DNA from 3 places in the Paenibacillus sp. FW104-T2 genome. Region 3 is predicted to be linked to each of the others. Evidence: predicted binding sites of a transcription regulator. Region 3 holds the regulator's gene; each other region holds the start of a gene.
The links. Region 3 encodes Rex, which represses fermentation and respiration genes when NADH is low (regulators of the CRP and FNR family bind a similar motif). Its sites were predicted from a motif close to TTGTGAAATATTTCACAA; they were not measured.
Positions count from the first base shown of each region.

Region 1: a site for Rex is predicted at 938-955, ahead of AC3WQ3_RS02145 (formate/nitrite transporter family protein). Genes of this name have one in related genera too.
Region 2: a site for Rex is predicted at 1,226-1,243, ahead of nadA (quinolinate synthase NadA). Genes of this name have one in related genera too.

Region 1 covers NZ_JBYTCE010000001.1:487,835-490,108, forward strand. Annotated here, with positions in the region: gene AC3WQ3_RS02135 (FAD-dependent oxidoreductase) at 1-260, shown strand, start outside; gene AC3WQ3_RS02140 (DinB family protein) at 403-873, shown strand; gene AC3WQ3_RS02145 (formate/nitrite transporter family protein) at 1,038-1,877, shown strand; gene AC3WQ3_RS02150 (hypothetical protein) at 1,941-2,093, shown strand; gene AC3WQ3_RS02155 (molybdopterin-containing oxidoreductase family protein) at 2,270-2,274, shown strand, end outside.
Region 2 covers NZ_JBYTCE010000027.1:47,248-49,521, forward strand. Annotated here, with positions in the region: gene ftsH (ATP-dependent zinc metalloprotease FtsH) at 1-1,021, shown strand, start outside; gene nadA (quinolinate synthase NadA) at 1,314-2,252, shown strand.
Region 3 covers NZ_JBYTCE010000010.1:124,439-126,712, forward strand. Annotated here, with positions in the region: gene dinG (ATP-dependent DNA helicase DinG) at 1-716, shown strand, start outside; gene AC3WQ3_RS14735 (redox-sensing transcriptional repressor Rex) at 899-1,552, shown strand; gene AC3WQ3_RS14740 (amidohydrolase) at 1,539-2,274, shown strand, end outside.

The DNA of each region.
Region 1 (2,274 bases), on a different contig from region 3:
CGGCTGAGAAACTGCTGCTCAAAGTCATTTACGAACAGGCTACACGCCGAATCGTCGGAGCACAAGTGATGTCCAAGGCGGATCTGACGCAATCAATCAATACAATCTCGGTTTGCATTCAGAACAACATGACCGTAGATGAGCTCGCCTTCATCGACTTCTTCTTCCAACCGCATTACAACAAACCATGGAACTTCTTGAACTCTGCCGGTCTTCAGGCTCTGCCTCCAGTAGAAGTAAAAGCACCAGCGATGGTGTAACTAATGAATCCGAGAACTGCCGCAGCAATGCGGCAGTTTTTTTATTTAACTTGATGTAGTTGATTCTGGAAATGAGTGCTATATTAACAACAGGTTAGAGGTCATACGCAATAGATATGAACATGAAGGAGTGGTTCACAACATGCTTACAACTACAGTATCCGAGCTTAAAGTTCTGCTACAATCTGTACCTCGCTCGTTTCTTGAGCTGAATCCAAATGAACTTGTACAGCCACGCATGGAAGGAAAATGGTCCCGTCTTCAGATTCTTGGTCATTTATGTGATTCGGCACTTCATAACGTAAGCAGGTTTGTCCAAATGCAGCATCAGACCGAACCATTGTCTATAACGCCTTATCATCAAGACCAATGGGTAGAGAGCCAACAATATGTCAGTGCACCAATTGAAGAGGTGTTAAATCTCTGGATCAGTCTGAATCAGTCCGTCATTCGTGTTCTATCCAGCATGCCGGAGACAGGGGAATCACCAACGTGCGTCTTACCTGATGGAAGTGTGGTTACGATGGAATGGCTGGCACAAGATTACGTCCAGCATCTGCAGCACCATCTGCAGCAAATTTTTGGTGAACATCATAACTTGGGAACAGAATAAGTAACCAACCAGCTGCACTCAAGCAAGAGAGCACGGAAGCTGGAACAAGGGGACTTTCAGGACTTTGTGATAAAAGTAACAAACTTGCCGAACCCTTCGCGATACAATGAACATATCAACGATGTACACTGATTTCGTTCATGAATAGTGAAGGAGAGGATGGCATGGCGGCAAAAACACCTCTTGAGGTTGCACAATATACGGTGAACACAGGGATGAAGAAAGGACAGAACCAGGTGTCCTCTGTGCTCGTTCTCAGTTTCCTGGCAGGGGCATTTATTGCGCTTGGCTTCCTGCTGGATATTCGCGTGATTGCCTCCGCCCCGGCGGAATGGGGCAGCTTGGTTAACCTGATCGGTGCAGCGGTATTCCCTGTAGGCTTGATCATGGTATTGATTGGCGGGGGAGAGCTGCTGACAGGTAACATGATGGCAGTACCGCTTGCTACGCTAGCCCGTAAACTGTCCGTAGGCAGCATGCTGAAGAATCTTACTCTGGTCACGATCGGGAACTTTTTGGGTGCACTGTTCGTGGCATATGCGTTCGGGCATGTGCTTGGTCTCACAGGAGAAGGAGTGTATCTGACCAAGGTTGTGGATATGGCGGGACACAAGCTGCATGACGGCTTTCTACAGGCGTTTATATCCGGAATCGGGTGTAACTGGCTGGTAGCCCTGGCGGTGTGGCTATCTTACGCTTCGGATACAATGAGTGGCAAAGTGCTCGGCATTTGGTTTCCGACCATGGCCTTTGTTGCTATTGGATTCCAGCACGTGGTTGCCAATATGTTTCTTATTCCGGCTGCCATCTTCGAAGGGCATTACTCATGGGGGCAGTACATTATGAACTTTATCCCGGTATGGCTCGGTAATCTGACGGGAGGCGCATTGTTCGTTGCTGCTGCCTACTGGATGGTGTACCTGCGTAAGGCGGAACCCGAGGTCAAAGCGGTTGTTCAGCCGGTAGAGCCGGAAGCCAGACCGATGTGGAGCAAACAGGCGTAATCGCCCGCACAATTTCAACTGAATATATTAAAGCGATCCCTTACTGCCATGAGGTCACGGTGTATGTTATACCGTAAGCCGGCGAAGATGGGATCGCTTTTTTACTACAGACAAAATAAATTCGCCATGACAAGGTTCGGGGGAACGAAACCTGTTCATGGCGAATTTCGGGAGTGGTCCATGATATGGCATGAGGAGGAAGTGGGGAAACACTAACCTAATGCCTTGTTTTTAATTTACCCCTGAATTTCGAGGATGAATCATGGGGCCAAAACTTTTTTTGAATTAAAGGCATCAAGCCTGAGCGCACAAAACATGACTGTTCTCTTTACGTCATTACCTCCAAAATTATATGATGTAAGGATAGTTTTAAATGGGGAGGACTTGTACATATGAT
Region 2 (2,274 bases), on a different contig from region 3:
TGAAGCGGTACTGAAAGTACACTCCCGTAACAAACCACTCACAAAAGATGTGAAACTGGATATTATTGCGAAGCGTACAACAGGCTTCTCTGGTGCGGATCTCGAGAATCTCCTGAATGAAGCGGCATTGCTTGCGGCACGCCGTAACAGAAGAGATATTTCCATGCGTGAGGTAGACGAGGCGATCGACCGTGTCATCGTAGGTACGGAGAAGAAAAGCCGTGTCATCAGTGATCGCGAGAAACGAATTGTTGCTTATCACGAAGCAGGCCATACCATTGTAGGATACTTCCTGGAACATGCCGATATGGTACATAAAGTGACCATCATTCCGCGCGGACGTGCGGGTGGATATGTAATCATGTTGCCAAAAGAAGACCGTATGCTGGTTACCAAGCAAGAGCTCTTGGACAAAGTTACAGGGCTCCTCGGGGGCCGTGTGGCAGAAGAATTGTTCATTGGTGAAATTGGTACTGGTGCATACAGTGACTTCCAGCAAGCGACAGGTATTGTTCGCAGCATGGTTATGGAGTACGGTATGAGTGAGAAATTGGGACCTATGCAATTCGGAAGTTCACAAGGACAGGTATTCCTTGGACGGGATATTGGCCATGAACAGAATTACTCGGATTCCATCGCTTATGAGATCGATCAGGAAATGCAGCGCTTTATCAATGAATGTTACGAGAAATGTAAGGACTTGCTCGTAAAGCATTCCAAAGAAATGCATTTGATCGCTCAAACGTTGCTTGAAGTGGAGACACTGGAAATGGATCAGATCAAACAATTGATCGAGACCGGTTCCTTGACTCCAAAACCGGAGAGCGATAATGATAACGAAGGTACGCCAAGTGAAGGCGGAGAACCAATCGTCGATAACATCGGTGATGTGCGTGTTCGCATTCAAGGCAAAGACGAAACACCTGAACCACCTGCCGGAGATATCCCTAACGATGCTCCGAATCTGGATAAAGGCAACAGTAATGATCCAGATGATGGTGGTACGAAGCCAACGTCTTAATGTCTAACAGAACCTGTTCTGAGAACAGATCAAAGAGAGCCGAGAGGCTCTCTTTTTTGTGCGTTTTGTTCAAATTGCAGAGATAATGATAACTGCGAGCTAGAGCGCGAACTACGCAGGAAACGGTTGATTAGGGTGTTGTTCTGTGCCCTTTTCATTTATTGACAGAGTCGTGAACGTTGTGTACATTAGGTGTTAAACCGCTTGTGATTCGTTTCTCAAGCGAAAATATCGACGCAGATAGTCACAGGAAACGGCGCATGGCGCTGTCCGTCAAAGGAGAGGATCACAGGTGGAAGCTCTGGCTTTAGAGCGCAAGGCTGAGATGAACCGGGAGCTGCGAGCGCGGCTGATGGAGTTGAAGAAGGAACGTAATGCTATTATTCTTGCTCATTATTACCAACGTGACGAAGTACAGGAAGTAGCCGATTTTCGTGGGGATTCATTTCTATTGGCACAGAAAGCCGCACAAACGGATGCGGATGTCATTGTATTCTGCGGGGTTCATTTTATGGGTGAAAGCGCTAAGATTTTGGCCCCAAACAAGACGGTTATTATTCCGGATGAACGTGCTGGATGCCCCATGGCAGACATGGTCAATGTTGAGGGCCTGCGTAAACTGAAAGCGCAGCATCCCAATGCAAAAGTAGTGACGTATATCAATTCCTCGGCTGAGATTAAGGCGGAGACCAACATCTGTTGTACATCGGCCAATGCAGTCAGGGTTATTCAATCTGTTGATTCTGATGAGATTATCTGGGTGCCGGATAAAAACCTCGGACATTATGTTCAGCAGCACACAGACAAAAAAATGATTATCTGGGAAGGGTATTGCAACACTCACGATATGCTGACTGTAAAAGATGTCGTTGAGATGAGAGCTAAATATCCAAATGCCGAGTTTGTCGTACACCCGGAATGTCGTCCAGAAGTCGTGGAGATGGGAGACTTTGTAGGCAGCACGACAGCCATTCTTGAATATTGTAAAAATTCTTCTGCCAAGGAATTTATCGTGGGGACGGAAGATGGTACAGGATACCAGCTGCGACTGGATAGCCCGGATAAACAGTTTCATTTTGCCACCAAGTTCCTGGTGTGTCCAAACATGAAGGTCAACAACCTGAAGAAACTGGTTAAGTGCCTGGAAACGATGAAGCCGGAAATTTACGTACCACCGGCCGTTGCCGACAAAGCCAGAGAATCGCTAGAGCGCATGTTACTGGTGAAGTAGCATGCGCTACTCTTGCTCCGAG
Region 3 (2,274 bases):
CCATGCTGCCATCGCCATTCCGGTATAGGGACCAGGCTTTGCTGGTCATCCCTCGTGATTTCCCAAGCGTAAAAGGCAGTGTGGGGGATGCTCACTTTGTCGACATGCTTGTACGATCTCTGGCCGAAACGGCTATTGCGACAAGGGGCCGTATGATGGTGCTCTTTACTTCATACCGAATGCTGCGCCAGGTGTATGACCCATTAAAAGAAGCGCTGTCGGGTAACGATATTTCGCTGCTCGGTCAAGGCGTTGATAGTGGTAGTCGTTCCAAGTTAACCCGCAGGTTCCAGGATGCGAAAGCAACCGTTCTGCTGGGCACCAGCAGTTTCTGGGAAGGAGTAGATATCCCTGGAGAGGCTTTAACATGTCTGGCCATTGTCAGATTGCCTTTCCAGCCACCGAACCATCCACTCGTCGAGGCGAAGAGTGAACTGCTGCAGGAACAGAAAAAGAATCCGTTTATGAAGCTGTCTGTTCCACAGGCCGTCATCCGTTTCAAGCAGGGATTCGGCAGGCTTGTTCGTACGGCTAAGGATCGGGGCATAGTCATCGTTTACGATACACGGGTGATTGAGTCTTATTACGGAAAGTATTTCCTGTATTCATTACCCGGTCCCAAAATGGAACATATGCTGACTGAACAGATGGTTCCACGGATTAGCGAGTGGCTGGAAACGCCGGCTCAGGACGCGTCTGCTTCGAATCAGGAGTGACATCGTTGCGCAATAAGGGCTTCTCGCTGTAAACTTTATTAGAGTGTGAATTATTTTTGAAGCACTTTTAACTTGATATCTTATAAGGCATCTTGCATGATTTCATTCGGAAACGAAAAAGGTTATGCGGGATGCTACATTTTTATTTATCTATTGTGGCCTTGGTAAGGGGGAGTAATGTAATGAAATCAGATAAAATTTCGGAAGCTGTGGTACGCAGGTTGCCTGTTTACTTGCGCTATTTGAATGAACTGCATCAACGTGAGGTGGGCACGGTGTCATCACAGGAACTGGGACTACGCCTGGATCTTAATCCTGCCCAGATTCGCAAAGACCTTGCATACTTTGGGGACTTCGGTCGCAAAGGCATTGGATATGACGTATCGTATCTAATCGAGAAAATCCGTCATATATTGAAAATTGATCAGCAAATCAATGTTGCTCTGGTCGGAGCTGGTAACTTGGGACATGCATTGTCCAATTACAACGCCTATCTGAAAGACAACATGAAAATTGTTGCTGTTTTCGATGCATACGGTCCTAAGATCGGCAGTCAGATTAACAGCCTGAAAGTACAGCCCATGAATGAACTAACGGACTCGGTCAAAAAAGATAATATTCGTATTGGTATCATTACCGTTCCGGATACCGAAGCTCAGAACGTAGCCGATCAGCTCGTGGAATCCGGCATTGAAGCGATTCTGAACTTTGCACCAACCATCTTGAAAACACCACCGCACGTCCGTATTCATCATGCTGATTTTACAACGGATCTGCTTAGCCTTGCTTATTATCTGGAGAACGGAAAGGACGACGAGGAAGATGACGACAAATAGATGGGTAATTCATAACGGCAAATTTGCTGTAAATAGTGGTACGGAATGGACCGTGGTTCAAGGGTATATGGTGGTTGAAGACGATAAGATTGTGCATATTGGTGAGACACTGCCGGATGGAGATGAGAGCCTGCCGAAGGTTGATGGCAAAGGACTGGTCTTTTTGCCGGGTCTGATCAATACGCATGGTCACGCAGCCATGTCCCTTCTGAGAGGTCACGGGGACGATCTGGCCCTGCAAGTATGGCTTCAGGAGAAAATGTGGCCTATGGAGGCGAAAATGACGTCTGAGGACGTGTATTGGGGCACCTCGCTTTCTGTATTAGAAATGCTGAAAGGCGGAACAACTGCATTCCTGGATATGTATGATCATATGGACCAGGTGGCAAAAGTGGTTGAACAATCCGGGATTCGTGCCGCATTGGCACGTGGTGTCATTGGTCTCTGTTCCGAAGAAGAGCAAATGCGCAAACTGCAAGAATCGGCTGCGTTTGCACGCGAGTGGAACGGACAGGCTGGTGGTCGAATTACGACGATCATCTCACCGCATGCGCCGTATACTTGCCCTCCGGATTACATAGAGAAGCTGGTACAGGTTGCACATGATCTGGATCTGCCGCTGCACACCCATATGTCGGAAACCCTTCGCGAAGTCGAACAGAATGTAACGGATTATGGACTGCGTCCAGTGGCACATCTGGAAAAGCTCGGTTTCTTCTCTC